3 regions of the Candidatus Pantoea rara genome follow, and region 1 is predicted to be linked to each of the others. Evidence: predicted binding sites of a transcription regulator. Region 1 holds the regulator's gene; each other region holds the start of a gene.

What was found. Region 1 encodes PurR, which represses purine synthesis genes. Its sites were predicted from a motif close to CANGCAAACGTTTGCNTG; they were not measured.
Region 2: ACR8BF_RS00470 (nucleobase:cation symporter-2 family protein) is a predicted target of PurR. The motif match lies at 4,216-4,233, and genes of this name have one in related genera.
Region 3: pyrC (dihydroorotase) is a predicted target of PurR. The motif match lies at 1,221-1,238, and genes of this name have one in related genera.

The regions. Positions count from the first base shown of each region.
Region 1 is NZ_CP194942.1:2,211,199-2,220,911, forward strand. Features, by position in the region: gene ACR8BF_RS10405 (aldo/keto reductase) at 1-91, opposite strand, end outside; gene ACR8BF_RS10410 (DUF1289 domain-containing protein) at 160-399, opposite strand; gene ACR8BF_RS10415 (TetR/AcrR family transcriptional regulator) at 574-1,170, shown strand; gene ACR8BF_RS10420 (alkene reductase) at 1,221-2,318, shown strand; gene gloA (lactoylglutathione lyase) at 2,435-2,842, shown strand; gene rnt (ribonuclease T) at 2,963-3,631, shown strand; gene ACR8BF_RS10435 (Grx4 family monothiol glutaredoxin) at 3,675-4,010, opposite strand; gene ACR8BF_RS10440 (C40 family peptidase) at 4,376-5,185, shown strand; gene ACR8BF_RS10445 (YnhF family membrane protein) at 5,232-5,321, opposite strand; gene purR (HTH-type transcriptional repressor PurR) at 5,603-6,628, shown strand; gene punR (DNA-binding transcriptional activator PunR) at 6,625-7,530, opposite strand; gene punC (purine nucleoside transporter PunC) at 7,638-8,840, shown strand; gene cfa (cyclopropane fatty acyl phospholipid synthase) at 9,150-9,713, shown strand, end outside.
Region 2 is NZ_CP194942.1:101,800-111,512, forward strand. Features, by position in the region: gene fabY (fatty acid biosynthesis protein FabY) at 12-959, shown strand; gene ACR8BF_RS00465 (AsmA family protein) at 993-2,672, opposite strand; gene ACR8BF_RS00470 (nucleobase:cation symporter-2 family protein) at 2,791-4,164, opposite strand; gene recG (ATP-dependent DNA helicase RecG) at 4,269-6,347, opposite strand; gene trmH (tRNA (guanosine(18)-2'-O)-methyltransferase TrmH) at 6,344-7,042, opposite strand; gene spoT (bifunctional GTP diphosphokinase/guanosine-3',5'-bis pyrophosphate 3'-pyrophosphohydrolase) at 7,045-9,153, opposite strand; gene rpoZ (DNA-directed RNA polymerase subunit omega) at 9,174-9,449, opposite strand; gene gmk (guanylate kinase) at 9,504-9,713, opposite strand, start outside.
Region 3 is NZ_CP194942.1:2,488,489-2,498,201, forward strand. Features, by position in the region: gene grxB (glutaredoxin 2) at 1-489, shown strand, start outside; gene ACR8BF_RS11745 (lipoprotein) at 604-1,167, shown strand; gene pyrC (dihydroorotase) at 1,303-2,346, shown strand; gene dinI (DNA damage-inducible protein I) at 2,409-2,654, shown strand; gene ACR8BF_RS11760 (hypothetical protein) at 2,799-3,071, shown strand; gene bssS (biofilm formation regulator BssS) at 3,318-3,572, shown strand; gene solA (N-methyl-L-tryptophan oxidase) at 3,668-4,780, shown strand; gene ACR8BF_RS11775 (cytochrome b) at 5,076-5,651, shown strand; gene ACR8BF_RS11780 (YceI family protein) at 5,653-6,228, shown strand; gene ACR8BF_RS11785 (rhodanese-related sulfurtransferase) at 6,267-7,316, opposite strand; gene ACR8BF_RS11790 (Kdo(2)-lipid IV(A) acyltransferase) at 7,560-8,483, shown strand; gene ACR8BF_RS11795 (hypothetical protein) at 9,020-9,286, shown strand; gene ACR8BF_RS11800 (MysB family protein) at 9,418-9,713, shown strand, end outside.

The DNA of each region.
Region 1 (9,713 bases):
GCGACATACCCCACTCCATCAGACGCCAATACCCCATAATCAGCGGTGAAAAATCGGGCCCCTGTGAGGCGATGGCTTGCGGTTCTAACATGACGTTCTCCCTGTTGCGCGTGGGCTGTAATTAATGTGTCAGAGAGTATAACGGAAAGCGCAACGTCGTCAGAATAACTCCGGCTGTTGCGGTTCGGGCGGTTCGTCGCCTTTCTGCTGCCGCTGCAGACGCTGACGACGCTGCTGACAGAGTCGGATGACCTCACGCTTCTGGGCATCGCTGAAGCGAAGCCAGTTGAACCGCTCATCGCGGCTGCGTAAACATCCCAGGCAGTAGCCGCGCGCATCCGTCTGGCAGATGCCGCGACAGGGACTGGGAACCGGGAAAAACTCAAGCTGCTCGGCCACCACGACTCCGGATTCACAGAATAAATAGTTAACTAAAAAGCGTAGCCTGTTTACACAGGAAGTACGCCCTGGCCGGTCACAATTATCCCTTTCTTTCATGGACAGGTGAACACTCTGTGCCAAACGCCTGGTGCAAGGTTGCATTAGACCGACTGGTCTACTAACCTCGTTGCTATGAATAAGACGCTACAACGCAATGAAACCCGCGAACACCTGCTCCAGACAGGTGAGCAACTCTGTCTGCAGCGCGGCTTTACCGGAATGGGCCTCAGCGAACTGCTGACGCAGGCGGCGGTGCCGAAAGGCTCCTTCTACTACTATTTCCGCTCTAAAGAGGCGTTTGGCGTGGCGTTACTGGAACGCTACTTTGCGCGTTTCCTGCAGGATGTAGCGTTACAGCTTAATCAGACCAGCGGCACGCCGCGTGAGCGCCTGCTTAATCACTTTCGTGCTGCCGTTGAGCTGTTTGTGGAGCAGGGCCATATTGTTGGCTGTCTGGGCGTCAAAGTCTCCGCTGAAGTGTGCGATCTCTCTGAGCCAATGCGTGACGCATTGCAGCAGGGCGCGGCGAAGATCACTGCGCTCTACGCCCGGACACTCATCGCTGCAGAGCAGCAGGAGACGCTGAACCTGCCCCAGCCTCCCGCGCAAATGGCAGAATTACTGTCGCTGTTGTGGCTCGGCGCCAGTCTGCAGAGCAAAATTTCCCGCGAGGCGCAGCCACTGCGTCTGGCACTCAGTACCATCGAACAGTGGCTTAAAATTCACTGATTTTTAAAAAACATGCTTGTAGACGACTGGTCTACTAATCAGGAGCTATTATGGCGAGTACCCAGCTGTTTCGTCCGCTGAAAGTCGGCGCAATTACCGTCCCAAACCGCGTATTCATGGCACCGCTGACCCGTCTGCGCAGCATTGAGCCAGGCGACATCCCTACCCCGATGATGGCGGAATATTACCGCCAGCGTGCCAGCGCAGGGCTGATTATCACCGAAGCGACCCAGATCTCTTTCCAGGCGAAGGGCTATGCCGGTGCGCCGGGCTTACATACACAGCCACAGATTGCGGCATGGAAAGCGATTAACGAAGGTGTGCATCAGGCTGGCGGTCACACCGCAGTACAGTTATGGCATACCGGTCGTATCTCTCACAACAGCGTGCAGCCGGAAGGCAAAGCCCCCGTCGCTCCATCGGCGATTGCCGCAGGCACCCGTACTTCACTGCGTGCTGAAGATGGCAGCGTTTATCGCGAAGATACTTCGACGCCACGTGAACTGACTGTGCCCGAGATTCAGCAGATCGTGGCAGATTTTGGTCAGGCTGCGGCTAACGCGCGTGAAGCCGACTTTGACCTGCTTGAGCTGCACTCCGCGCACGGCTACCTGATTCATCAGTTCCTGGCGCCAGATTCAAACCAGCGTACCGATGAATATGGCGGCAGCATCGAAAAACGCGGTCGCTTTGCGCTGGAAGTGGTTGATGCGGTCATCGCTAACTGGTCAGCCGATCGTATTGGTATTCGCGTCTCGCCAATCGGCAGCTTCCAGAATCTGGACAACGGCCCGGATGAAGAAGAAGCGGCGCTGTGGTACATCGCAGAGCTGGCGAAACGCAACATTGCCTATTTGCACCTTTCAGAGCCAGACTGGGCCGGTGGTCAGCCTTACACCGACGCCTTCCGTCAGAAAGTGCGTGATCTCTTCCCGGGTGCCATCATTGGTGCCGGTGCCTACACAGTTGAGAAAGCGGACGATCTGATCGGTCGCGGTCTGATCGATGCGGTTGCGTTTGGTCGTGATTACATCGCTAACCCGGATCTGGTTGAGCGCCTGCAGCAGGATGCCCCACTCAATCCACAGCGTCCGGAAAGCTTCTACGGCGGCGGCGCTGAAGGTTATATCGACTACCCGACGCTGTAACCGTTTTGGGCTGCCGTACGGGACGATGGCGGCAGCCATTATTCAACGGCGATTTTCATCGCTATACTTATCGCCTGGGTCATCCGGCGATGGCGTTTTATTTTAAAGAGGATGTTATGCGTTTACTTCATACCATGCTGCGCGTTGGCGATCTGCAACGTTCTATCGACTTCTATACCCGTGTGCTGGGCATGCGCGTGCTGCGTCAGAGCGAAAACACCGAATATAAATATACCCTGGCCTTTGTGGGCTACACCGACGAGAGCGAAGGTGCAGTGATCGAGCTGACCTACAACTGGGGCGTCGATAAGTATGACCTCGGTAATGCTTATGGTCATATTGCGCTGGGCGTTGATGACGCAGCAGCGGCCTGCGAACGTATCCGCAAAGATGGCGGCAACGTGACGCGTGAAGCCGGCCCGGTTAAAGGCGGCTCCACCATTATTGCCTTTGTTGAAGATCCCGATGGCTACAAAATCGAGCTGATCGAAAATAAAGATGCCGGCAACGGCCTGGGCAACTAAACCTGCTCCTCAGCCTGCCCGTCCGGGTGGGCTGAATCCCCTTCTCTTCGCTTCATCTGCTGCACCCGGCCCCGTTTTTTGCCATAATACGCGCTGCCCTTTTTCTGCAACGAGATCCTGATGTCTGAATCGAATTCCCCCAATGCACTCAATCAACGTTTCCGTGGCTTCTATCCGGTGGTGATCGACGTCGAAACCGCCGGTTTCAACGCGCAAACCGATGCGTTACTGGAGATTGCCGCTATCACGCTGAAAATGGATGAAGAGGGATGGATTCAGATTGACCAGACGCTGCACTTCAACGTTGAACCTTTTGTTGGATCGCTGCTGCATCCGGAAGCGCTGGCTTTTACCGGTATCGACCCGAGTAATCCGCTGCGCGGTGCAGTGAGTGAATATGAAGCGCTGCACGCCATTTTCAAAATGGTGCGTAAAGGCATTAAAGACAGCGGCTGCAATCGCGCCATTATGGTGGCGCATAATGCCACCTTCGACCTGAACTTTATGTCAGCGGCAGCAGAACGTGCCAGCCTGAAGCGTAATCCGTTTCACCCGTTTGCCACTTTTGATACCGCGGCTCTGAGCGGACTGGTGCTGGGTCAGACGGTGCTGGCGAAAGCCTGTATTGCGGCAGGAATGGAGTTTGACAGTACGCAGGCGCATTCGGCGCTCTATGACACGCAGCAGACGGCGACGCTGTTCTGCGAGCTGGTGAACCGCTGGAAACGGTTAGGTGGCTGGCCACTGCCCTTTGCGGAAGGTGATACAGAAGCCACGACATCCGCATAAGGGATGCCGCAATGAGAAAGGCCGACGTGATGTCGGCCTTTTTTTATTCTGCTTCTTTAAACTTCTCTGCAGTCTCTTTAATCAGCGTCTGCAGTTCACCACGTTGTAACATCTCAACGATGATGTCGCATCCACCGACCAGCTCGCCATCGACCCACAGCTGCGGGAAGGTTGGCCAGTTAGCGAATTTCGGCATCTCGGCACGAATATCCGGGTTCTGCAGAATATCCACGTAAGCAAAACGCTCACCACAGGCTGACAGCGCCTGGACCGCCTGAGCAGAGAAACCACAGCTAGGCAGTTTCGGGGAACCTTTCATGTACAGCAGGATCGGGTTTTCTGCGATCTGGCGCTGAATTTTTTCTACAGTACTCATTATTGCCTTCCTTAATTCGTCACTTCGTGTTTGTTTATTGTAGCGACTTCGCAGCCTGACTGAAAACGAGATTTTGACCGCTGCCCGATTAAATCGCCATCATTGTTAAGTCCTGCTTCGGGACGCTTTAATTCATGATTATTAACAGCTGGTAACAGTTTAATAATTCGTAATAATTTCGTTGATATAAGACGCTGAAAATGTTCATTTTCAGCGCGATTACGTGGGTTGCAAAGATTAATATTAAAAGGCATTACAGTTTTTAAACGAACTGGACTAGAATGGCCTGGGCGCTGATCCTGGATCAGATTAATCTCAACTTTGTCGCGGTGCGTAGTGGCCCTGACAACTTAACTAATCAACGGACTATGCGTTTAATCATTACGCTTTTCATGCTGGCCTTTGCGCAACTGTTTTTCAACGTCGCTGCTGCTTCACCGCACGCGCCGGTGAACGTCAGTACGCATAAAGCAGAAAAAAAGAGTGCGCGCGACGATGAGCGCCGCAAGCGTCGCCAGGTGAAAACGGTGACGAAAAAGACTCGCCTCAGCCCTGTTCAAAAACTCAAAACTAAAAAACAGAAAAAAGTTGAACTCACCGCTAAACAGACGCCTGCTAAGAAGACCTCGCTCAAAACTGCCCGTATCAGCAAAACCAAAGAAAAAAATAAAGAGAAGAAACGCTATGGTCATGAGCGTCTGCTGAAAACGGCTGAGGTCACCGCCAGCGAGCCTGGTACAATTAAGATGAGCAAATCTCACCGTCAGCGCTACCAGAAGGCGCGCGAAACGGCGATGACCAAGCTGATGGGTCAGTTGGGTAAACCGTATCAGTGGGGTGGCACGTCACCGCATACCGGTTTCGATTGCAGTGGTCTGGTCTGGTACGCCTATAAAGATCTGGTCAAGTTTAAGATCCCCCGTACCGCTAACGAGATGTATCACCTGCGTGACGCTGCGCCAATCAAGCGTGAGTCGCTGGAGAAAGGTGATCTGGTCTTCTTCCGTATTAATGGGCGCGGTACTGCGGATCATGTTGGCGTTTACCTGGGCGATGGCAAATTTATCCAGTCGCCACGTACCGGCAAAGATATTCAGATCAGCGCATTAGGTGAAGATTACTGGCAGCGCCACTACATCGGCGCTCGTCGGGTGATGACGCCAAAAACCATACGCTGAGCAGCATTACAGGCAGAAAAAAGCCGGGATATTCCCGGCTTTTTTATTAGTGCAGAATGGCGGTAAAACTAAAGGCCACAATCATCAGCAGACAGCCCACGGTGGTCATTAACGCCAGTTTAAGATCGGTACTCATTGCTTGCTCCTTAGTCACACAATGTGTAGGGATATGGCATTTTCCCACACAGCCCGGTAAAAATCTCGTTTTATCCGTCCAGCCTTGTTAGAATCCCGCCTTTGTTGCGCAACGCGCGCAACTCTGATTCCGTTTGCGCATCTTTTACAGCGTTTATTCATCGCCCCAGGCCAGTTTACGAGCCGGAAAGCTGCATTTTTGCGTAAAAAACCCCTGAGCAGACGCAAACGTTTAACACTACGCTTATCATAGAGTTAGATAAGCACTGGAGTCCGATTTTCATGGCAACAATTAAAGATGTGGCGAAACGCGCCGGCGTCTCAACGACCACCGTTTCGCACGTCATCAATAAAACCCGCTTTGTCGCTGAAGAAACGCGTAACGCGGTCTGGCAGGCGATCAAAGAACTGCACTACTCGCCGAGCGCCGTTGCACGCAGCCTGAAAGTGAACCATACCAGGACGCTGGGCCTGCTTGCCACCTCCAGCGAAGCGCCCTATTTCGCTGAAATTATTGAAGCGGTTGAAAATCACTGTTTTGACAAAGGCTATACGTTGATTCTGGGTAATGCGCATAACGATCTGCAAAAACAGCGCGCCTACCTCAGCATGATGGCGCAGAAACGCGTCGATGGTCTGCTGGTGATGTGCTCTGAATATCCGGATGATCTGCTGCAGATGCTGGAAGAGAACCGCAATATTCCGATGGTGGTGATGGACTGGGGCGAGTCGCGCGCCGACTTCACCGACACGGTACTCGATAATGCTTTTCAGGGCGGCTATCTGGCGGGACGCTATCTGATTGAACGTGGACACCGGGATATTGGTGCTATTCCCGGTCAGATGGAGCGTAACACCGGAGGTGGACGTCATGCCGGTTTCCTGAAGGCACTGGAAGAAGCGGGTATTCTGCCGCGCGCCGAGTGGATTGTGCAGGGTGATTTTGAGCCGGAGTCGGGCTATCAGGCGATGCAGCAGATCCTGTCACAGAAACAGCGTCCGACGGCGGTGTTCTGCGGTGGTGACATCATGGCGATGGGCGCGATTTGCGCTGCCGACGAGATGGGTTTGCGTGTGCCTCAGGATATTTCGGTAATCGGCTACGACAATGTGCGCAACGCCCGCTACTTCGCGCCGGCTCTGACCACCGTGCATCAGCCTAAAGCCCAGCTGGGTGAGAAAGCGCTGGATATGCTGCTGGACCGCATCACCAGTAAGCGTGAAGTGTCACAAACGATTGAAGTCCACCCTACGCTGATAGAGCGCCGTTCCGTGGCCGATGGTCCGTTCCGTGACTATCGCCGTTAATCCTCGCTTAACCACTCCTGATTAAGCGTTTGCGCATCACCCAGATAGCTGAGTAGCCAGCCTGTCGCCGGTGATGCGCGATCCTCGGCCCAGCTAACACAGCAGGGGCTGTCCGGAAACGCCACCGGCAAGGTCAGTTCAACCAGATCGCCGCAGTCGAGCAGTGGCCTTGCAAGATGTCCCGGCACCATCGCCACACACAATCCCGCCTGCACGCACTCCAGCCCGGTTTGCCATTCCGGCACCACCAGTCTGCGCTGATTATCTAACGTCCACGTCATACGGCGCGGCAGCGCACGCGAGGTATCTTCCAGCACCAGCGAAGGCCAGCTACGCAGCGTATCGTCATCAATCTGGCTCGCCTGTGTCAGTGGGTGATCGGGTGCAACTACGCAGCGCCAGTTGAGGGTGCCCATATCACGAAACGCAAAACGTCCGCCCACCGGAATCGCCTGGGTGGCCCCAATGGCCACTTCTACCCGTCCATCGGCGAGCGCATCCCAGACGCCGTTAAAGACTTCATAATGAATGATCAGCTCCATATCGGGAAAATGGCGATAGAAATCTTTGACAAGTTGCCGGGTTCGCTGAGGTTTGGCGATACGGTCAACGGCAATGCTGAGGTGCCCGCGCCAGCCGTTGGCCAGCTGCTGACACTGTCGCCGTGTGGCAAGCATTTTTTTGATGACGCTTCGCCCTTCCCGGACAAAATGCTCGCCCGCCGGGGTCAGGACCACTTCGCGATGCTGACGTTCAAACAGCGGTACTGCCAGCCAGTTTTCCAGCTGGCGCACCGTATAGCTGATGGCAGAGGGTACCCGATGGAGCTCCTGCGCGGCGGCGCTGAAGCTCCCTCCACGCGCAACCGCGTCAACCACTTCCAATGCATATTCTGACCACATAATCTGCCTTCAAAAATTTTAACAGCAATCGGCAAATATTACCGTTTCACAGCAGCAAACGCACCTTTTACACTCTGCCGCGTTTATCCTGCAAAAATGAGAATGAGATGTTGTCGAATAAAGGATTTATGCCTTACCTTGCCCTGCTGAGCATGCTCGGCTTTTTAGCCACGGATATGTACCTGCCCGCCTTTGGTGCGATGCAGCAAACCTTTAACACCTCACCCGGCCTGATCAGCGCCAGTATGAGTCTCTTTCTGGGAGGTTTCGCCGTCGGTCAGCTTTTCTGGGGACCGCTCTCCGATCGCATTGGCCGTAAACCTGTGCTGCTGGCCGGACTGGCTATGTTTGGCGTCGGCTGTGCGGGCATGCTGTGGGTAAATGATATTTATCTGATGCTGGCGCTGCGCTTTGTGCAGGCGATTGGCGTCTGTTCTGCGGCTGTGAGCTGGCAGGCGCTGGTGGTGGATCGCTACCCTGCCGCGCGCGCCAACAAAGTCTTCGCCACCATTATGCCGCTGGTTGCGCTCTCTCCGGCGCTGGCCCCGTTGCTGGGCGCCTGGCTGATCGGCCATTTCCACTGGCGTTCGATTTTCCTGGTGCTGACCCTGATTGCGGTAGCGCTGATTCTGACCACGCTGCGTCTGCCTACCGTTCGCAAAGCCGCAGGTGAAAAAAGGGCGCAACCCGGCTTTTTCACACTGCTGAAATCCCGGATCTACAGCGGCAACGTGCTGATCTACTCCGCCTGTTCCGCTAGCTTCTTTGCCTGGCTGACTGGCTCGCCATTTATTCTGGCGGAGCTGGGTCTTTCGCCCGCCGATATCGGCCTGAGCTATGTGCCACAGACACTCGCCTTCCTGATTGGCGGCTTCGGCTGTCGCGCCCTGCTCAACCGCTTTAACGGCGCACAGTTGCTGCCCTGGCTGCTGAGCATCTACAGCCTGAGCATTCTGGCGCTGTTTGCTGTTGCACTTGCAGGCAACAGCACGCTGGTGAGCCTGATGGTTCCGTTCTGCGGCATGGCGCTGGCTAACGGTGCGATCTATCCGATTGTGGTTTCCAGTGCGCTGATGCCCTTTCCGGATGCCACCGGCAAAGCGGCTGCGCTGCAAAATACTCTTCAGTTAGGACTTTGTTTCGCCGCCAGCCTGGCGGTATCGGCCGGATTAACTCAGGCGCTGTTTACCACCACACTCATCATGACGGCGACTATTGTGCTCGCGCTGATCGGTTACGCCATGCAGCGTGCCGCAAGCGCACAAACTGTTGTTGCCTCTGCGCAACCTGCCTGCCAGGATAATCATTAACACAGTGACTTTTTTAGTTAGCATCCTAACAATAAGTTATTGAATATTGACCCGCGTGAGAATATACTCATCCGGGTCAACAAATCTGTAATAAATCAACAATATAATAACGTAATAATCTGATTGGCACCCTGTTGCCGGGACGGTATTCGCGCGCGTTATTCTCACCCTACCGACCTGCTGCAGGCTATTCCAGTCCTCTGTATCACACAATAACCGGTGTGCGGAGTCATCCGTAACGTTTCTCAATGCCTGACGAAATTGGCTACTCTTTGTTCAGGTTCAGATTGGACAGGTGGTGGAAAAGCTATGAGTTCATCGTATGCAGACGCAGTGAGCCCAGAAGAGAACCATTGGTATCGCATCGTTCACGAACTGCTGGAAAAAGCGGATATCGAAATCAATGGTTCACGTCCCTGGGATATTCATATTACTCATCCCGGTTTTTTTAAACGTGTTCTGCAGGAGGGATCGCTTGGGCTCGGTGAGAGCTACATGGATGGATGGTGGGAGTGCGACCGGCTGGATATCTTCTTCCACCAGGTGCTCAAACATAAACTCGATCAGCAGCTTCCTCATCATTTCAAAGATACACTACGCATTGCCGCTGCACGCTTAACCAATCTCCAGTCAAAAAAACGGGCGTGGATTGTTGGTAAAGAGCATTACGATCTCGGTAACGATCTCTTTTCACTGATGCTCGACCCGTATATGCAATATTCCTGTGGCTACTGGAAAGATGCCACGACACTGGCAACGGCGCAGGAAGCCAAGCTGGATATGATCTGCCGTAAATTAGCGCTGGAACCCGGGATGTCGCTGCTGGATATTGGCTGTGGCTGGGGCGGGCTCGCGGAATTTGCCGCACGTCAT
Region 2 (9,713 bases), 1.8 Mb from region 1:
AGAAACATTACATGTATCACCTTCGCGTGCCACAGACGGCGGAAGAGCTGGATATCTATTATCAGTTCCGCTGGGAGATGTTACGTAAACCTTTGCGTCAGCCACAGGGATCGGAACGTGATGCCTGGGATGCCCTGGCGCATCATCAGATGGTGGTTGATGAACAGGGAGATCCGGTTGCCATTGGCCGTCTCTATATCAATGCCGATAATGAGGCCGCTATCCGTTTCATGGCCGTTCACCCTTCGGTGCAGGGGAAAGGGCTGGGTACGCTAATGGCGATGACCCTGGAGTCCGTGGCGCGTCAGGAAGGGGCTAAGCGGGTGACCTGCAGTGCCCGCGAAGATGCTGTCGCGTTCTTTGCTAAACTCGGCTACATCAACCAGGGCGAGATTACCGCGCCACAGACGACGCCGGTACGCCACTTTCTGATGATCAAGCCGGTCGTCACGCTCGATGATATCCTGCATCGTGCCGACTGGTGCGGGCAGCTGCAGCAGGCCTGGTATGATCACATCCCGCTCAGCGAGAAGATGGGAGTCCGTATTCTGCAGTTTACCGGCCAGAAATTTATCACCACCATGCCGGAAGCCGGCAACCAGAATCCACACCAGACACTGTTCGCCGGCAGCCTGTTCTCGCTGGCAACGCTGACCGGCTGGGGATTGATCTGGTTGCTGCTGCGTGAGCGCCATCTCGGCGGTACCATTATTCTGGCGGATGCACACATCCGCTACAGCCATCCTATCAGTGGACGGCCTGGCGCGATTGCCGACCTCGGCTCACTAAGTGGCGATCTCGATCGTCTGGCGCGTGGACGTAAAGCGCGCGTGCAGCTTGAGGTGGAGCTTTTTGGCAATGATGAGTGTGGCGCGGTGTTTGAAGGGGTCTATATCGTCCTGCCCGCCGATCCGGATGGGCCGCTGGAAGAGGGCGGTTCCGGCGCACGTATCAATTAATCATAAGGGCCGCATCTGCGGCCCTTAATGTTGTTAATGTACCTGGCCTGCCTGCATGGTCTGCTGTACCTGCTGATTGTCCGTTGTCACCGACAGCGTGCCATTAACAGTCGGGCGTAATGGCTGGCCTGCGGCTAATGCGCCGCTCAGTTGCAGCTGAATATTGCTGTCACCGGTTAACGGCAATGCGGGCCATCCCCAGTTCTGCAATACATTCACCGGCACCGCGCGACCCGTCAGTTGCAGCGTCAGCGGACGGGCTGGCTGCTGGCCTACGGTAGCCGTTCCTTCAAGCAGTCCTTTGTTACTGAACGCACTCAGCTCGGTAACCTGAATCTGCTGCGGGTCAGCACTCAGCGCAATCGACGGGTGACGCAGATCGGTGCGGTTAAAGGTCGACTCTGCCGCGTTCAGGCTGAGTTTACCCGACCAGATCCCCCACTGATGCTGCTGCGCCAGCAGCAGGTTCTCGCCGGAGCCATCCAGTGAGGTCAGCTGGAAGGGAAAGGCCGGATTGATGTCGATAATCAGGTTACGGTTAGAGGTGAAACGCGTCACCTCTACGCTATCCAGCCACTCAGGCAGTGTCGCCTGCCAGCGGTCACGCCAGTCCTGCGGCAGGGTGTATTCCAGTCCGGCAACGGCCAGATTTTTCAGCGTCAGGCGTTTATTGCTGCGTGACCAGTCACCGTCAGCCCGAATTACCCCATTCGCCCAGCGCGAACTGAACTGCGTCAGCGCCAGACCCTGCGGGGAGAAATCCAGATTAACGATGGGATCATTAAGCTCGAATCCACCGTTGATAAAATTGCTGGCATTCAGCGCCAGCGAACCATCGTTACTCTGCCAGTCATCTCCCTGCCAGCTAACGTTTCTCAGTGTCAGATCCAGATCCGTCACCGCCCAGTCAGGCCCCTGCAGACGGGCATCGGTCATGTCGAGTCGTGTAATGGCAATAGAGGGAACAACCTGCAGGCTACGCAGGAAATCTTTCAGGCTGCTGGTGGTCTGCAGACGAATGTCGTTCAGTCGCAGCTGATTAATTTTCCAGTTGCCCTGGGCATCGCGCTCACCGTTACCGGTCATGGAGCCACGCGCCAGATCGGCACCAATATTGTCAAAGCGCATCCGCCCCTGAGAAACACTCCCCTGAATCAGGACGTTTTCACCCGGTACCTTATTCAGCGTCATGCTACCTGCACTCATCTGGAAGCGGGCATCGCGACCCAGCATATCCAGGGCTGTGGGTTTCCACGGCAAAATGCCGCCATTAACCTGCTGAGCAAACAGCGGTAATGCGCTGTTGGGGCTGTCGATGCGCATATTATTAAGTTGCAGGCGATCGGCTTGAATCGGTAGCGCGCTGCCTGGTGCGAGATTGGCCAGATTGACTTCTCCATCGCGCAGCTCAAGACTGCTGAAATGGAACGGATCGCTGAACTGAATCAGTGCCAGACCGAGATCAACACGTTTCGCAACCAGCACCGCAGGCTGCCCATCATGACCAAAGCTGAAGTCATCCAGAATGATGTGAGAGGGAGAGGAGAAATTGTGTTCAATTTTACTCAGGGAGAGATGCCATTCGGTTTTGTCGCTCACCCAACGGCTAAACCAGCCTGCACCCCACTGTGTCTGCAGCAGTACATAGATCACGACCAGGGTGAAAAGCAGCAGCAAAAGTAAGGTGAGGAAAAACTTTCCAAGAAATTTCATAGCATCCTTCCCGAGTTAAATCCGGTGAGAGGTTGTTATGCCTGAATTACCGTTACAGCTCAACAGCCTGGATGTAAATCCGAATAATTAGCAGGCAGGCCGAAGCCTGCCTGTGGCCTTACTTCTCTTGCGGAAAAATCAGGTTAAGCACGATTGCGGTAATGCCACCTGCCGCAATGCCTGAAGAGAGCAGGGTTTTCAGCCAGTCAGGCGCAAACTGCAGGATCAGCGGCTGCTGGGAAACGCCCAGGCCTACCGCCAGTGACAGCGCGATAATCATAATGGCGCGGCGGTTAAGCGGCTCGCGTGACACAATGCGAACACCCGAGGCGGCGATGGTACCGAACATCACAATGGTTGCGCCGCCGAGTACCGGTTCAGGGATCATCTGCACCAGACCGCTCACCGCCGGGAACAGCCCCAGCACAATCAGCATCAGCGCAACAACAAAGCCCACGTAGCGGCTGGCTACGCCGGTTAACTGAATCACACCATTGTTCTGACCAAAGCAGGAGTTAGGGAAGGTATTAAACAGCGCGGAGACAAAAGAGTTGAGGCCGTTCGCCAGCACGCCGCCTTTCAGGCGTTTCATATAGAGGGGGCCGCTGACTGGCTGCTCTGACACATCTGAAGTGGCGGTGATATCACCGATGGTCTCCAGGGAGGTCACCATAAACACCAGCATCAGCGGGATGAGGAGATTCCAGTCGAATCCCAGTCCGTAATAGAGCGGGGTCGGCACTACAATCAGCGGCTGATTATCGGGGATACCGGCTGCAGGCAGCATGCCCATCGCCCAGGCCAGCAGATAGCCCACGGCCATCGCAATCACCAGGGAGGCAACGCGCAGGTAGGGGTTCTTCTGCCGGTTAAGTAGCACGATCACCAGCAGCACGGCGCCGGCCAGCATCAGATTTTTTGGCGCGCCAAAAGTATGGTCGTTCATCGCGCTGAAACCGCCGCCAATTGAGGTCAGTCCCACCTGAATCAGCGACAGCCCAATAATCATCACCACGATACCGGAAACCAGTGGCGTAATAATCCGGCGAGCCAGATGCAATACGCGTGACAGCACCATTTCGGTACAGGAAGCCACCATCAGCGTGCCAAATAGCGCCGCCATCATGGTGGGCACGTCAGCGCCGCCATTTTTCAGCGCCATACCACCCATTATCAAAGGCGTGACGAAGTTGAAGCTGGTGCCCTGAATCGACAGCAGGCCCGAACCCACCGGCCCCCAGGTTTTGATTTGCAGCAGTGATGCCACGCCCGAAGCAAACAGCGACATGCTGATAACGTGCCGGGTATCTTCTGCGGGCAGGCCCAGCGCCTGACAGATCAGAATGGCGGGTGTGATAACCGCAACAAACATCGCCAGCAGATGCTGACCCGCGGCAAACAATGTTTGCGGCAGAGGTGGACGATCTTCAAGACGATAAATCAGTTCGCTTTGCGTGGCGGAAGGCTGGTCTGGCTGAGGATTGGTGGACATCGTCTGTTCTTCCCAAAAAATAATGTGGCGATTGTAATCATCCGCCGGGCAAAAGCAATCGTTTGCCCGGCATGGATATAAAAGCCGACTCGAAGGGATATCATTCAGACGTTGGTAAAACGGGTGTTTTCTGGCAGCCAGCGTTCGATCAGGGCGCTGGCCTGCTCGGGATAGTGCTGGTGGATGTGGCGCGCCACACGCTGAACTTCCGGCACCATCGCCGCATCGCGCAGCAGGTCGGCCACTTTAAATTCGGCATTACCGGTCTGACGTGTGCCCAGCAGTTCACCCGGTCCGCGAATCTCCAGATCGAACTGGGCAATAACAAAGCCGTCATTGCTGTCGCGCAGCACCTGCAAACGCTTCTGCGCTGTCTTGCTCAGCGGCGCTTTGTAGAGCAGCACACAGTGCGATGCCACAGCACCACGACCCACACGGCCTCGCAACTGATGCAACTGCGCCAGCCCTAATCGCTCAGGGTTTTCGATAATCATCAGGCTGGCATTCGGCACGTCCACGCCGACCTCAATTACGGTCGTCGCGACCAGCAGCTGGAGTTCATTCGCTTTAAACGCCTGCATTACCGCCTGTTTTTCCGCAGGCTTCATGCGGCCATGCACCAGTCCGATGTTTAAGTCGGGCAGCGCGGTTTTCAGGGATTCCCAGCTGGCTTCTGCCGCCTGTGCTTCCAGTAGTTCTGACTCTTCAATCAGCGTGCAGACCCAGTAAGCCTGACGCCCTTCGCGGCAGGCATGCTCAACACGCGCCACAATCTCGTCACGTCGGGTATCGGGGATGGCCACGGTGGTCACCGGAGTACGTCCCGGCGGCAGCTCATCGATGGTTGAGGTGTCGAGATCAGCGTAAGCGGTCATCGCCAGGGTGCGCGGAATAGGTGTGGCGGTCATGATCAACTGATGCGGATGGAAACCCTGCTCCTCGCCTTTTTCCCACAAGGCCAGTCGCTGGTGGACGCCGAAGCGGTGCTGCTCATCAATAATGACCAGCGCCAGACCATTGAACTGTACCTGCTCCTGAAAAAGAGCGTGTGTGCCCACGACCATCGCCACCTGACCGCTGGCTATCGCTTCCTGCTGTGCCTGGCGGGCTTTGCCTTTCTGTTTTCCGGCCAGCCAGCCCACTTCAATCCCCAGTGGCGCAAACCACTGGCGGAAGTTACTGGCGTGCTGTTCAGCCAGCAGTTCGGTCGGCGCCATCAGCGCAACCTGCTTGCCATGGGCGATAACGTTCAGCGCAGAGAGCGCAGCAACCAGTGTCTTACCCGAGCCGACGTCGCCCTGCACCAGTCGCATCATCGGGAAATCATTGGCCAGATCTTTCTCTATCTCCGCCACCACGCGTTTCTGCGCATGGGTTGGTGAGAAAGGCAGCGCGGCCAGCAGCTGATCACTGAGATTGTGTCGCGGCGGCATCGGCAATGCGTAATAGCGCTGAGCACCGGCACGCACCGCCAGCATGCTGAGGTTGTGCGCCAGCAGCTCTTCCAGAATTAATCTGCGCTGTGCCGGATGACGGCCACTTTCCAGCTCGCTGAGTCTGAGATCGGGCGGCGGACGATGCAGTGTGCGCAGCGCATCAGGCAGACTGATTAAGCCGCCGCTTAACTCCTTCGGCAATAGCTCGGCAATCGGGCAGCTTTCCAGCAGCGTGAGTGCCTGGTCAGTGAGATTACGCAGTGTGGCCTGTCGAATGCCTTCGGTGGTGGGATAAACCGGCGTTAAGGTCTCTTCCAGCGCCACATTGCTCTGTTCACCCTGAATACGGTATTCAGGGTGAATAATCTCAGCGCCACGCTGACCGCGCTTAATCTCACCATAGGCGGTGACGCGACGTCCCGGCGACAGGTTGTTCTTCATCCCGGCATTGAAATTAAAAAAGCGCATCGTCAGTACGCCGCTACCATCGCTGATCTGGCACACCATCATCCGGCGGCGCCCAAAGGTGATATCAGTGTGCAGCACTTCGCCTTCTACTGTGGCCCAGATACCGGGCAGCAGATCGTCAATGGCATAGAGTTGGGTGCGATCTTCGTAGCGAAGGGGGAGATGGAGCAGGAGATCCTGAATGGTGTGCAGGTCAATTTTGGCCAGTTTAGCTGCCTGGCTGGCACCGACGCCGGTCAGGGTACTGAGCGGGATGGCATCCAGCAGACGGCCTTTCATCTTCTTTTACCCGTCGACTGCATGGTTGCCCACCAGGTGGGGTCGGCGTCGACTTCACCCTGTGCATTAATGCGCGGATAGGGTAGACCTTTCTGCTTTGCGACCCGCGCCAGCACCGGGAATCCACCTTCGAACAGCAGGCGTTGCTGTTCATCTTCATCCAGCAGGCTGTAATCGCGCAGGTAAAGACCGGCGTTCTGCCGCTGCCGCTGGGCTTCATAGAGGATTAGCGCGCAGGCGACCGAGACATTCAGCGACTGCACCATACCTACCATTGGAATCACGATCTGCCGATCGGCCAGCGCCAGGGCTTCTTCAGTGATGCCGGTTTTTTCCTGACCCATAAGGATGCAGGTCGGAAGGGTATAATCGATCTCACGGAAATCCACAGCATCGGCGGAGAGATGGGTGGCTAACACCTGCATCTTCTGCTGTTTCAACTGTTTTACGGCATCGCCGATGGTGGGATGGGTGACCACTTTCACCCAGCTGTTGCTTCCGGCAGATGCGGAAGCCTGAGTACGCATCCGCTGGCTCGGCCAGACGGCATGCACTTCATGGATGCCGACGGCGTCAGCTGTGCGGATCACCGCTGAAACATTATGTGGCTTATGCACCTGCTCCATGCAGACCGTCAGGTCGTGCTGGCGGAGTGCCAGCATCGCCTGAATTCGGGCAAAACGTTGATCGTTCATGCCTAATTACGGTTACGGTGGACTTTGATCACATCGGGCATCACGCGAATTTTACGCATGATATTCGCCAGATGGACGCGATCACGTGCGGTCAGGCGGATGAAAGCACTGTAGACGCGGCCATCACGCTCTTCAGTATTCAGGCTCTGAATATTGGAACCGGCCGTGTTGATTGCTGCCGTCAGATTAGCCAGCGCGCCCTGATGGTTAAACATGTCGACTTTAATTTCCGCCACGAACTCCTGCTCGGTAACGATATCCCACTCGACCGGCATGAATTTTTCCTGCTCTTTCTGGTAACCACGAATATTCCGACAGGATTCATGATGCACCACCAGACCTTTTCCGGGACTGACATGGGCAACAATCGGGTCACCAGGAATCGGTCGGCAGCATTTGGCGAAGGTAATCAACACGCCATCTGCGCCTTTGATTGGCAGTTTACCCCGTTTGCTGTTACTGCTGATGACGTTGCTGTCAGACTGCAGCAGGTTCTTCGCCACCACCACGCTCATCGCATTACCCAGACCGATTTCCGCCAGCAGATCGTCAAGCGAGGTCAGCTTCATACGATCCAGCTCCTGCCTGATATTCTCAGGTGGAATTTCAGCCAGTTTTCGGCTTCCGCCCAGCGCATGACTGAGCAGGCGGCGACCCAGATTGACGGAGTCTTCACGCTTGAGGTTTTTCAGCAGCTGGCGAATTTTGGCGCGGGCTTTGGAACTGACAACAAAGTTGAGCCAGGCAGCGTTAGGACGGGCGCCCGGCGCGGTGATGATCTCAATCGTCTGACCGCTGGTCAGGGATTGCGACAGCGGATAAGGCTGGCGATCAACGCGTGCGCCGACGCAGGCATGGCCAATATCGGTGTGAACCGCATAGGCAAAGTCTACCGGTGTCGCACCGGTTGGCAGCTCAACAATGCGGCCTTCAGGCGTAAAGACGTAGATCTCATCCGGGAAGAGATCGGACTTCACGCTTTCAATAAATTCAAAGGAACTGCCCGCACTCTGCTGTAGTTCCAGCAGGCTTTGTAACCAGCGCTGAGCACGAATCTGTGCGGTGGTGCCACTTTCGCCCGCCTGTTTATAAGCCCAGTGCGCAGCGACCCCCATTTCCGCCATCTGATCCATATCCTCGGTGCGAATCTGCACTTCAACCGGCACGCCGTGCGGGCCGATCATCGAAGTATGGAGTGATTGATAGCCGTTAGCTTTGGGGATGGCGATGTAATCTTTAACGCGGCCCGGACGCGGCTTATACAGGCTGTGCATCTGGCCCAGAACGCGATAGCAGGTATCCAGATCTTTCACGATGACGCGAAAGGCATAGATATCCATGATCGAGTGAAAACGCTGCTCTTTCAGCGTCATTTTGCGGTAGATCGAGTAAAGATGCTTTTCGCGACCACTGACGCGGCAGGGAATACCCGCTTCCTGCAAACGGCCATCGATCTCAGAAAGAATCTTCTGGATCATCTCTTTACGATTACCGCGCGCGGCTTTCACCACCTCTTTAATTACCCGATAACGATTCGGATAAAGTGCCTCAAAACCAAGCTCTTCCAGCTCTGTTTTAAGATGGTGAATACCCAGTCGGTGCGCCAGCGGACTGTAAATCTCTAACGTCTCCAGCGCGATGCGGCGACGCTTGTCCGGGCGTAATGCACCAAGGGTGCGCATATTGTGGGTGCGGTCAGCCAGCTTGATGAGAATGACGCGGATATCCTGCACCATCGCCATAATCATCTTGCGGAAGTTTTCTGCCTGCGCTTCTTTCTTGTCGCGGAACTTCAGCTTATCCAGCTTGGAAACGCCTTCGACCAGCTCTGCCACACTTTTACCGAACAGCTGTTCCATGTCCTGATAAGTGGCAGGCGTATCTTCGATCACGTCATGCAGCAGCGCGGCCATGAGGGTTTCATGGTCGAGCTTCATTTCCGCCAGAATACAGGCCACGGCAACAGGATGGGTGATATAAGGCTCACCGCTGGAGCGTGTCTGTCCCTCGTGGGCATCACGTGCGACAAGGTAGGCTTGCTGGAGGCGCTTGATCTGCTCCTCTGGCAAGTATTTTTCAATCAGTTGATTGAGACTTTCAAACAGATACAAGGGCGACCTGCAGGTGGCTGTTAACGACGACCTTCAGCGATAGCGGTAACGGCCTGTAACTCAGCGGCTTCCTGCTCTTGCTGTTCCTGACGATCACGCACATCTAAAATCTGATTGGTGACCAAACCTTCTTCGATCTCGCGCAGGGCGATAACGGTAGGTTTATCGTTCTCTTCCGGAACCAGCGGATCTTTGCCGCCAACCTGCATCTGACGTGCACGACGTGCAGCGACCAACACCAGGTCAAAACGATTACCAACTTTTTCTACTGCGTCCTGAACGGTTACGCGTGCCATAGGTGTGCTACTCCACAGATGAAGAAATGACTGCGCATCATACTGAAACTGTATTCAGACTGCCAACAGTTTGCTGATTAACGCATCGTGACGCGCCTTCTGGCGCGCCATACGCAGACGTTCTGCGCGAATAATGGTTTTCAGATCGGACAGCGCCAGATCGAAATCATCATTCACAATTAAATAATCATACTCGGCGTAGTGGCTCATTTCCGCTACTGCCTGAGCCATGCGACGCGCGATCACTTCTTCGCTGTCCTGGCC
Region 3 (9,713 bases), 280 kb from region 1:
CAGGATGGCAGCGCGATGCCTGAAAGCATGGAGATTGTGCATTATATCGATCAGCAGGATCGTGAACCGCTGATCACCGGCGCGCTGAACCCGGCGATTGGCGACTGGCTGCGTCACATGAACAGCTACGTTAATAAGCTGCTGCTGCCGCGTATTGCAGATGCCGCGTTTGCCGAATTCGCCACCCCGGATGCGCGTAACTATTTCCGTACCAAAAAGCAGGCAAGCATCGGTGATTTTGACGCGCTGAAAAGTCACTCGGCCGGGCTGATTAAAAATGTCAGCCAGGACCTGCGTAAGCTGGACAATTTAATCGAACAGCCCAATGCGGTGAACGGCGAGCTGTCAGAAGATGATTTTAATCTCTTTCCCCTGCTACGTTCACTGACGCTGGTGGCCGGTATCGACTGGCCTGCACGGGTTGCTGACTACCGCGATAATATGGCCAAACAAACGCAGGTGAATCTGCTCTCCTCGATGGCCCACTAACCCTGCCGCGATGAGAGACGCTGCGGCGTTTCTCATCTCTTTCCTGATGACACCCGCCACGCATTCAGGCAGGCTATGGCCTGTTTACTGGCTCTGATATTCAGGATAAAAACGATGAAAAAGGCATTTTTCGGGCTGACGGCCCTGTTGGTCGTGCTGTTGGTGAGTGGCTGTAATCAACTGACGCAGTACACGATCAGCGAACAGGAAGTGAATCAGGCCCTGCAGAAGCATAACAACTACGAGAAAGATATTGGCGTCTCCGGACTGGTTAACGCACACATCGTGCTGAACAACCTGACCAGTCAGATTGGCCGTGAAGATCCGGGTAAAGTAACGCTCTCCGGCAGCGCTAAAATCAACGTGACTTCACTGTTTGGTCCTCAGCAGGCGGATATGCAACTGAAAATGCGTGCTCAGCCGGTCTATGATCAGCAGCAGGGCGCCATCTATCTGCGCGATCTGGAGATTATTGATGCGCAGGTTGCCCCGGAAAAAATGGCCTCAATCATGAAGACGCTGACGCCTTACCTGAATCAGTCGCTGAAAGGCTATTTCGATCAGACTCCGGCATACGTCCTGAGTGCTGACCGCAGTAAAGGCGAGTCGCTGGCGAAGAAGTTTGCCAAAGGGCTGGAAGTGAAACCCGGCGAACTCGTCATCCCCTTTACGCAGTAACCCCCGATCTCCGCGCCACCTGGCGCGGATTTTCTTTGTCAGCATAAAAAGCAGGTGCAAACGGTTGCCTGAATCCTTATGCTTAGACCCCGGCCAAAACATGCCTTTTGTTTCCCTTCTGCCGGAGCTTCACTGATGACAGCACAACCTCAGAAACTAACCCTGCGTCGCCCTGACGACTGGCATATTCATCTGCGTGACGATGAGATGCTCAACACGGTCCTGCCCTATACCAGCGCGGTGAATGGTCGTGCCATTGTGATGCCTAACCTGGTGCCACCGGTGACCAGCGTGACGGCAGGTGAAGCGTACCGCGACCGCATCCTGGCGGCGCTGCCCGCCGATCACGCCTTTACGCCGCTGATGACCTGCTATCTGACTGACTCGCTGGATCCTGATGAGCTTGAGCGCGGTTTCACCACGGGTCTGTTCACCGCGGCTAAACTCTACCCAGCGCACGCCACCACTAACTCCAGCCATGGCGTAACCAATATCGCGTCGATTGCCCGCGTGCTGGAGCGGATGCAAAAACTCGGTATGCCGTTGCTGATCCACGGCGAAGTCACCGATGCACATATCGACATCTTTGACCGCGAAGCGCGGTTTATTGAAACCGTCATGGTGCCTCTGCGCAGCCAGTTTCCGGCACTGAAGGTGGTGATGGAGCATATCACCACTCAGGACGCCGCTGACTATGTCGCTGATGCCGATGAGACGCTGGGCGCAACGATTACACCGCAGCATCTGATGTTTAACCGTAACCACATGCTGGTGGGCGGTATTCGTCCGCACCTCTACTGCCTGCCTATCCTTAAGCGCAACGTGCATCAGGAGGCGCTGCGCAAAGTGGTAGCAGGCGGTAATCCACGCTTCTTCCTCGGCACCGACACCGCGCCGCATCTGCGTCATCTCAAAGAAGCCAGCTGCGGCTGTGCGGGCGTTTTTAATGCGCCGACATCGTTGCCCGCCTACGCCACCGTTTTTGAAGAGCTGAACGCACTGGAACATTTCGAAGCGTTCTGTTCTGAGAATGGCCCGCGTTTTTACGGCCTGCCGCTGAATGAAGGGACAATTACGCTGGTCCGTGAGCCCTGGCAGGTGCCTGAATCAATCGCGCTCGGCAGCCACGCCCTGGTGCCGTTCCTGGCGGGTGAAACACTCAACTGGCGCATCGCATAATTTTACTTGCCTCCGGCGCGCCAACACTGTAAATATATACAGCATCTTAACCGGAGGCTATTATGCGCGTTGAAATTACCGTATCCAATACCCGACCTCTTCCTGCTGGCGCGATTGAAGCGTTAAGCGATGAATTATCGCGCCGCATTGATGAACAGTTCCCTGACTCGACCAATCACGTCAAGGTTCGTTATGCCAGTGCCAATAATCTCAGCGTGCTGGGCGGTGGAAAAGAGACGCGCGACCAGATCAGCGAAATCCTGCAACAGACGTGGGAAAGTGCTGATGACTGGTTCATTACTGATTAACCGCCACTGTGCTTTTTTTCCGGGTGTCGCCACCCGGTTTTTTTATCTTTTCTCCCCTCTCGCACTTCCCTCTCGCTGCATCTAGACTCTTAATGATCAATGCCCTATCCTTGCGCTCGTCACGCATAACAGGAGGTGCGCACCATGACTACTGATAAACCGGAAGAGGCGATGACCTTTGGTGAGTTGTTAGCACTGATTGGTGATCAACAGCGTCGTTTGACGGTGCTGGAAAATGCTTTTTCCAGTCTGATTTTCTGTCTTGACGATCGTGCCAGTCAGCTGCTGGTGCACAATCTGTCGCTGGAAGCCCAAAATCAAAACCATGATGAACAGCTTCAGCAGCACTTTGCCCGTCTTGCAGAAACCCTGCAGAAACGCGGCGGCGGTATCGTACCTGAAACCCCGACATTGTAAGCATGCTCACGCGGCTTAACCCGCTATTTGCCTGCCCATTGAATAGTGATTAAAATGCCTGCCCGCCAGGCATTTTATTTTTTCCTCCCCGCCTTTCAAACGTAAATATTCTGTGAGAAGCTGACTCACGGCCTTTTTAAAGCAATGATTCCCTGGTTTACTGTTATAATAGTTTTGCTATTGGAATAAAAAAGCCGCATTGAACCTCACCATGCACTTCGTTTAACGAGTAATAAGGAGGTTATAATGGACAGAAGAAAAGACGTTATTCAGACTCATCCGCTGGTGGGCTGGGATATCAGTACCGTTGATAGCTATGACGCCATGATGATCCGCCTGCACTCGCTATCGTCGCAGGATCAAAAAGAAGAAGAAGCGGATGTTGGCCCGACTTACTGGCTGACAACGGATGTGGCAAGGCAATTTATCTCGATTCTCGAAGCGGGTATCGCCAAGATAGAATCAGCCGAGCAGATAGAACGACTCCTCAAAAAGCATTAATTTCTGCCGCATTCAAGAGGCGCCCTCAGGGGTGCCTTTTTCGTTTCTGTTTCTGGTATGCTTTTGATTATCTGTCCCTTTAGAGCGTAGTTACCATGATTTATGATCTTATCGTTGTCGGCAGCGGCTCAGTGGGCGCGGCGGCAGGCTACTATGCCACCCAGGCTGGTTTATCAGTCCTTATGATTGACAGCGCCCATCCTCCCCACAATCAGGGCACGCATCATGGCGAGAGCCGTCTGATTCGTCACGCCTACGGTGAAGGCGAACGCTATGTTCCCCTGGTCCTGCGGGCGCAGACGCTGTGGGATGAGCTGGAACAGCGTGCCGGTGAGCGCATCATGCATCGCAGTGGCGTACTTAACCTTGCGCCTGTTCAGTCGTCCTTTATCCAGAACGTAATCGACAGCGCCTCCCGCTGGCAGCTCAACGTTGAGATAATGCAGCCCGATGAAGTGCGCAAGCGCTGGCCGCAAATCAACGTGCCTGACGGCTATCTGGGCGTCTTTGAGCCTGATTCCGGCTATCTGAAGTGTGAGCAGGCCGTTCGCAGCTGGATCCAGCTGGCGGAACAGGCGGGCTGTGCGCAGCTGTTTAACTGCCCGGTCTCTGAACTGGGTCGTGATGGCGATCTGCAGCAGGTCACCACCCTGGATGGTATCTACCGGGGCCGCAAAATGCTGGTCAGTGCCGGAACCTGGGTTGGCAAATTAGTGCCTGGTCTGCCTGTAGCACCGACCCGCAAAGTGTTTGCCTGGTATCAGGCCGATGGCCGCTACAGCGAAAACAATAAATTTCCCGGCTTTACCGTGGAAATGGCGGATGGCAGCCAGTTTTATGGCTTCCCGGCGGATAACAACGCACTGAAAGTGGGGCGTCATGATGGCGGTCAACTGATGCAGCAGCCTGAGGATCGTAAACCTTTTGGCGCGGTAGCCGCCGATGGCAGTGAAGACTTTGGTTTCCTCCGTCAGTTTTTACCTGGCGTGGGTGTCTGTCTGCATGGCGAAGCCTGCAGCTACGATTTCAGCCCGGATGAAGACTTTATTATTGATACGCTGCCGGGTGAACCTGATCGCTTATTAATTACCGGCCTCAGCGGGCACGGGTTTAAATTTGCCAGCGTATTAGGCGAACTGGCTGCAGAGTTTGCCCAGCAAAAACCGTTCTCATTTGATCTGGCGCCTTTCAGCCTTTCACGCTTCTGATTCTGAAAACGGGTGGCATCAGGCTGCTGCCACCCGAATGACACTAATTGACGGAAACTGAAGATTGCTGACATAACAGTCCTGCGTTATTTCGCCCTTATCGTTAATTCCCGCCTTTTTGCGTTGACCATCCTCCCGTCAAAAAAACTTATTCAATAATATTGCGTATCTCTGGTCATTTTTATTCAACCTTTTCACATCAGTAACAGAAATTTATAGAAGCGTAAGGACGATTGCTTTTATATTTCATAATGTGGATGCTTATTTCAGATTATTTCTTAATGAAAAACCCATTATGTTATTACGCAATTCACCTTATCAGTTTGGACTGGTTGCCGTGTTGCTGCACTGGTCAATGGCGCTGGCAATCTATGCCATGTTTGCGCTGGGATTATGGATGGTGGGACTGAGCTACTACGATAGCTGGTATCACGACGCGCCGGAGATTCATAAAAGCATAGGCGTGATTCTGCTGCTGACGCTGATTGTTCGTCTGGTGTGGCGTGTTATTTCACCGCCACCCAAATCGCTCAGCAGTTATTCCCCACTGGTACGCATCAGTTCAGTAATGGCCCACCTGCTGCTGTACACCCTGCTGCTGGCCATTCTGATCAGTGGCTATTTAATCTCCACCGCCGATGGCAAACCAATCCCGGTATTTAACTGGTTTACCCTGCCCGCGCTGTTTAGCGGCGCAGGCGAGCAGGCTGACCTTGCAGGCAACATTCACCTCTGGCTGGCCTGGACGGTTGTGGTCCTGTCAGTGCTGCATGGTCTGGCTGCGGTAAAACATCATTTTATCGATCGTGATAGCACCCTAAAACGGATGTCAGGTTTACGCATCTCTTCTCCCTCTGAAAAGGATAAATAATATGTTTAAGAAGACGCTGCTGGCGATGAGCGCTGCCAGCCTGCTGCTCGGTTCGATGACCGCCAATGCTGCAGACTACAAAATCGATAAAGAGGGCCAGCATGCCTTTATTCAGTTCCGTATTCAGCATCTGGGTTACAGCTGGCTTTACGGCACCTTTAAAGATTTCGATGGCAGCTTCACCTTTGATGAGAAGAACCCTGCGGCAGATAAAGTCGACGTCACCATTAACACCAGTAGCGTCGATACCAATCACGCGGAACGTGACAAGCACCTGCGCAGCGCTGATTTCCTGAATACCAGCAAAAACCCGCAGGCCACGTTCAAATCCAAAGAGGTAAAAAAAGAGGGTAATGAGCTGAAGATTACTGGCGACCTTACGCTGAATGGCGTGACCAGACCGGTGACGCTGGAGGCGAAAATGCTGGGTGAAGGTAAAGATCCGTGGGGCGGCTACCGCGCTGGCTTTGAAGCCGAAGGGGAAATTGCACTGAAAGACTTCAACATCACTAAAGATCTGGGGCCCGCTTCGCAGAAGGTGCAGCTGATGATCTCGGTTGAAGGTGTGCGTCAGTAAAAAACACGCCGCCTGAAGCTGACTTCAGGCGGCCACGCTTATTTCCTGACTGGCGAGGGAATGGTCATGTTTAACAGGCCACGCGACTTGTTAAAGATCTTGTTGCCATTCTCACGTCCCACCCGGCGAGCACGTTGCTCTTCCGGAGAGAGTTTTGCCTCTTCCTGACAAATCGGGCTGCAGCAGTTTTCAAACTTCTCTGCGCAGCTTTTGCACTGAATAAACAGCAAATGGCAGCCGTCATTGACGCAATTGACGTGGGTATCACAGGGTTCACCGCACTGATGACAGTTCGACAGTACGTCGTCAGAAATCCTTTCACCCATCCGCTCATCAAACACAAAGTTTTTGCCTTTAAAGCGTACCGGTAATCCCTGCTCACGCGCGCGTCGGGCATATTCGATGATGCCGCCTTCGATGTGATAGACATCCTCAAAGCCATTATGCCGCATCCAGGCGCTGGCTTTTTCACAGCGAATCCCGCCGGTGCAGTACATCACGATCTTTTTATCTTTCTTGTCCTGCAGCATATCAACCGCCATTGGCAGTTGATCACGGAAGGTGTCAGCAGGCACTTCCAGCGCATTATCAAAGCGACCCACTTCATATTCATAGTGGTTGCGCATATCCACAAACAGGGCATCAGGATCGTCCAGCATGGCGTTAACTTCTGCCGCTTTCAGATACTGGCCTACATCGCTGGCATCAAAACTGTTGTCTTCAATGCCGTCCGCCACAATGCGGTCGCGCACTTTCAGACGCAATACCCAGAACGATTTTCCATCATCATCCAGCGCAATATTCATTCGCAGGTTGTTCAGCGCCGAATCAAAGCCATACAGCCACGCTTTCATCGTTTCATACTGGCTGGCTGGCACGCTAATCTGCGCATTGATACCTTCGTGCGCCACATAGACGCGGCCAAACACCTTAAGTGCCGTCAGGCCAAGGTAAAGCGCGTCACGGAATGCTTTGGGATCGGCAATCTGGAAATATTTATAAAAAGAGACAGTGGTGCGCGGCTCAGTTTCAGCCAGCATGCGCGCCTTCAGCTCTTTATTGGAAACGAGGTTATGTAACACTGGCATGGTGTTCTTTCCTGTTATCAATAGGAGAAATTTAGCGGGCACATGATACCTGATTTCACCGGGATGCAAAGACCAGTGTCAGAATTGAACATTAACTGCTGTTTTTTCCGGCGCTATCTGTTGCGTTAACAGCAGCATGCTCTGTTAGTAATATTTATACGTACGGTAAAAACTGGCACAATGGGGCAATACAATGAGATATCAGCACCGCACGGTGCGCGACGCAGGAAAAATTACTTTCACATGACCCAGTTGCCTCAGTTTTCACGAGAACTGCTTCACCCGCGCTATTGGCTGACCTGGCTGGGTGTCGCTTTTCTTTATCTTTTGGTGCTACTTCCCTACCCCCTGCTCTATGTTCTCGGCTGCAATATTGGTCGAATTGGGATGCGCTTTATGAAGCACCGCGTCAGTGTTGCGCGGCGTAATCTGGAATTAAGTTTCCCGGATATGCCAGTAAATGAACGCGAAGCGATGGTTAAACACAATTTCGAATCGGTTGGCATGGGATTGATTGAGACCGGTATGGCGTGGTTCTGGCCTGACTGGCGCATCAATAAATGGCATAAGCCTTCCGGGCTGGAACATATTCAGCAGGCGCGGGACAGTCAGCGTGGCGTGCTGCTCATCGGCATGCACTTCCTGACACTGGAAATTGGTGCGCGCATGTTTGGTATCCATAACCCAGGCATTGGTGTCTATCGTCCTAATGACAATAAACTGATCGACTGGCTGCAGGTTAAAGGCCGGATGCGATCCAACAAAAGCATGCTGGACCGTAAAGATCTTAAAGGCATGATCCGGGCGCTGAAGCAGGGTGACATTATCTGGTATGCACCCGATCACGATTATGGTCCGCGCAGCAGCGTCTTTGTGCCCTTCTTTGCCATGCAAAAAGCAGCAACTACGGTGGGAACTCATCTGCTGATCCGCACCGGTAAACCGGCTGTCATTCCTTTCGTGCCGCGTCGTCTGCCTGGCGGTCGGGGTTATGAACTGATGATACTGCCCGACATCAGCGGCGAATTTACGCTGGAAAGTGATGTCGCCACCGCAGCCAGAATGAATCAGGTGGTTGAAGAGGGTGTGCTGCTGGCACCTGAACAGTACATGTGGCTTCACCGCCGCTTCAAAACCCGCCCCGAGGGCGAACCGTCCCGCTACTAATGTGTTCGCGCTAAATGTCGGTCAGGCATTTAGTGCGTTTTACGGCATTTCCTGCTAAATAAATACGTCGCTCATCGCTACGTTATCCTTTAAGCAAAACCGCAGGTCCAGTAATTAATGAACTCCTGAAATAATAATATAACGCCTCTCTATTTAAAATTAACTCCGCTAATCAATTTAAAGGTCACAAAGCGCTATTCAGCCTGTTTCTGTTTTTATTAATTAATAGTGCAGTGTGTTCTCTTAAATAAGTGATGGCGCTGATTATTCTTTAAGCCAGGCCTAATCCTATTTAGCCAGTCTTAATGGTGTCTTACCGCTTATGAATCGATTAAAATTAACTTAGATTACAAGCTATTGCCTTGCGGATTTGGCTTATATTCCAATTTACATCTTTTTAACAACCCAATAGACCGTTATGGCATTTGAAGTCATTTACGCTTATCGGTAATTTCTCCCATGACAGTCAGACGTCTAACGGCTCCGACCAAAATTATAAAAAGACAACACAGCAAACCTCTAATGGGACAATTAATATGAACAAAGGTCTCTACTATTACGTCACTATTGGTACCGATCAGGACAATTATCATTTTCTTCATCGTAAGGGGTGCAAACGTATGCCTGACAAAGAAGAGGTCATATTCATCGGCACTTTATATAACCTGAGTCAGGCTCTCTCTATCGCCAGAATTAATTTTAAGAAAGTTAAACCCTGTATAAAATGCTGTATCCGCTACTCAGCCCCCGTGATTCATGACTCTGTGCAACCCGTGCTGCACTTCCCGCAAAAGATGATCTGACCCTGACTGGCGGGAAATGGTTTATTTCCCGCCAGTTACACTGGCACGCCCTTCCCCTCCCCTGAATTTCGTCTATCCTTCACTGAAATCCAATGAATTTGCAGTTAATGAACCCGGTAAGGAGAAGATCGATGAGCATGTACAGTACGTTAGAGGAAGCGATTGATGCTGCACGTGAAGAGTATCTGGCTAATCACCCTGAGGTAGATGAAGACGAAGCATCGATCAGCCAGTTTGGCCTGCAGAAGTATGTGATGCAGGATGGCGATATTATGTGGCAGGCTGAGTTCATGGCCGATGAAGGTGAAGCGGGCGAGTGTCTGCCGTTCCGCAGCGGTGAAGCCGCACAGGCCATTTTTGATGCTGATTTCGACGAAGTTGAACTGCGTCAGGAGTGGTTAGCGGAAAACACTCTGCATGAGTGGGA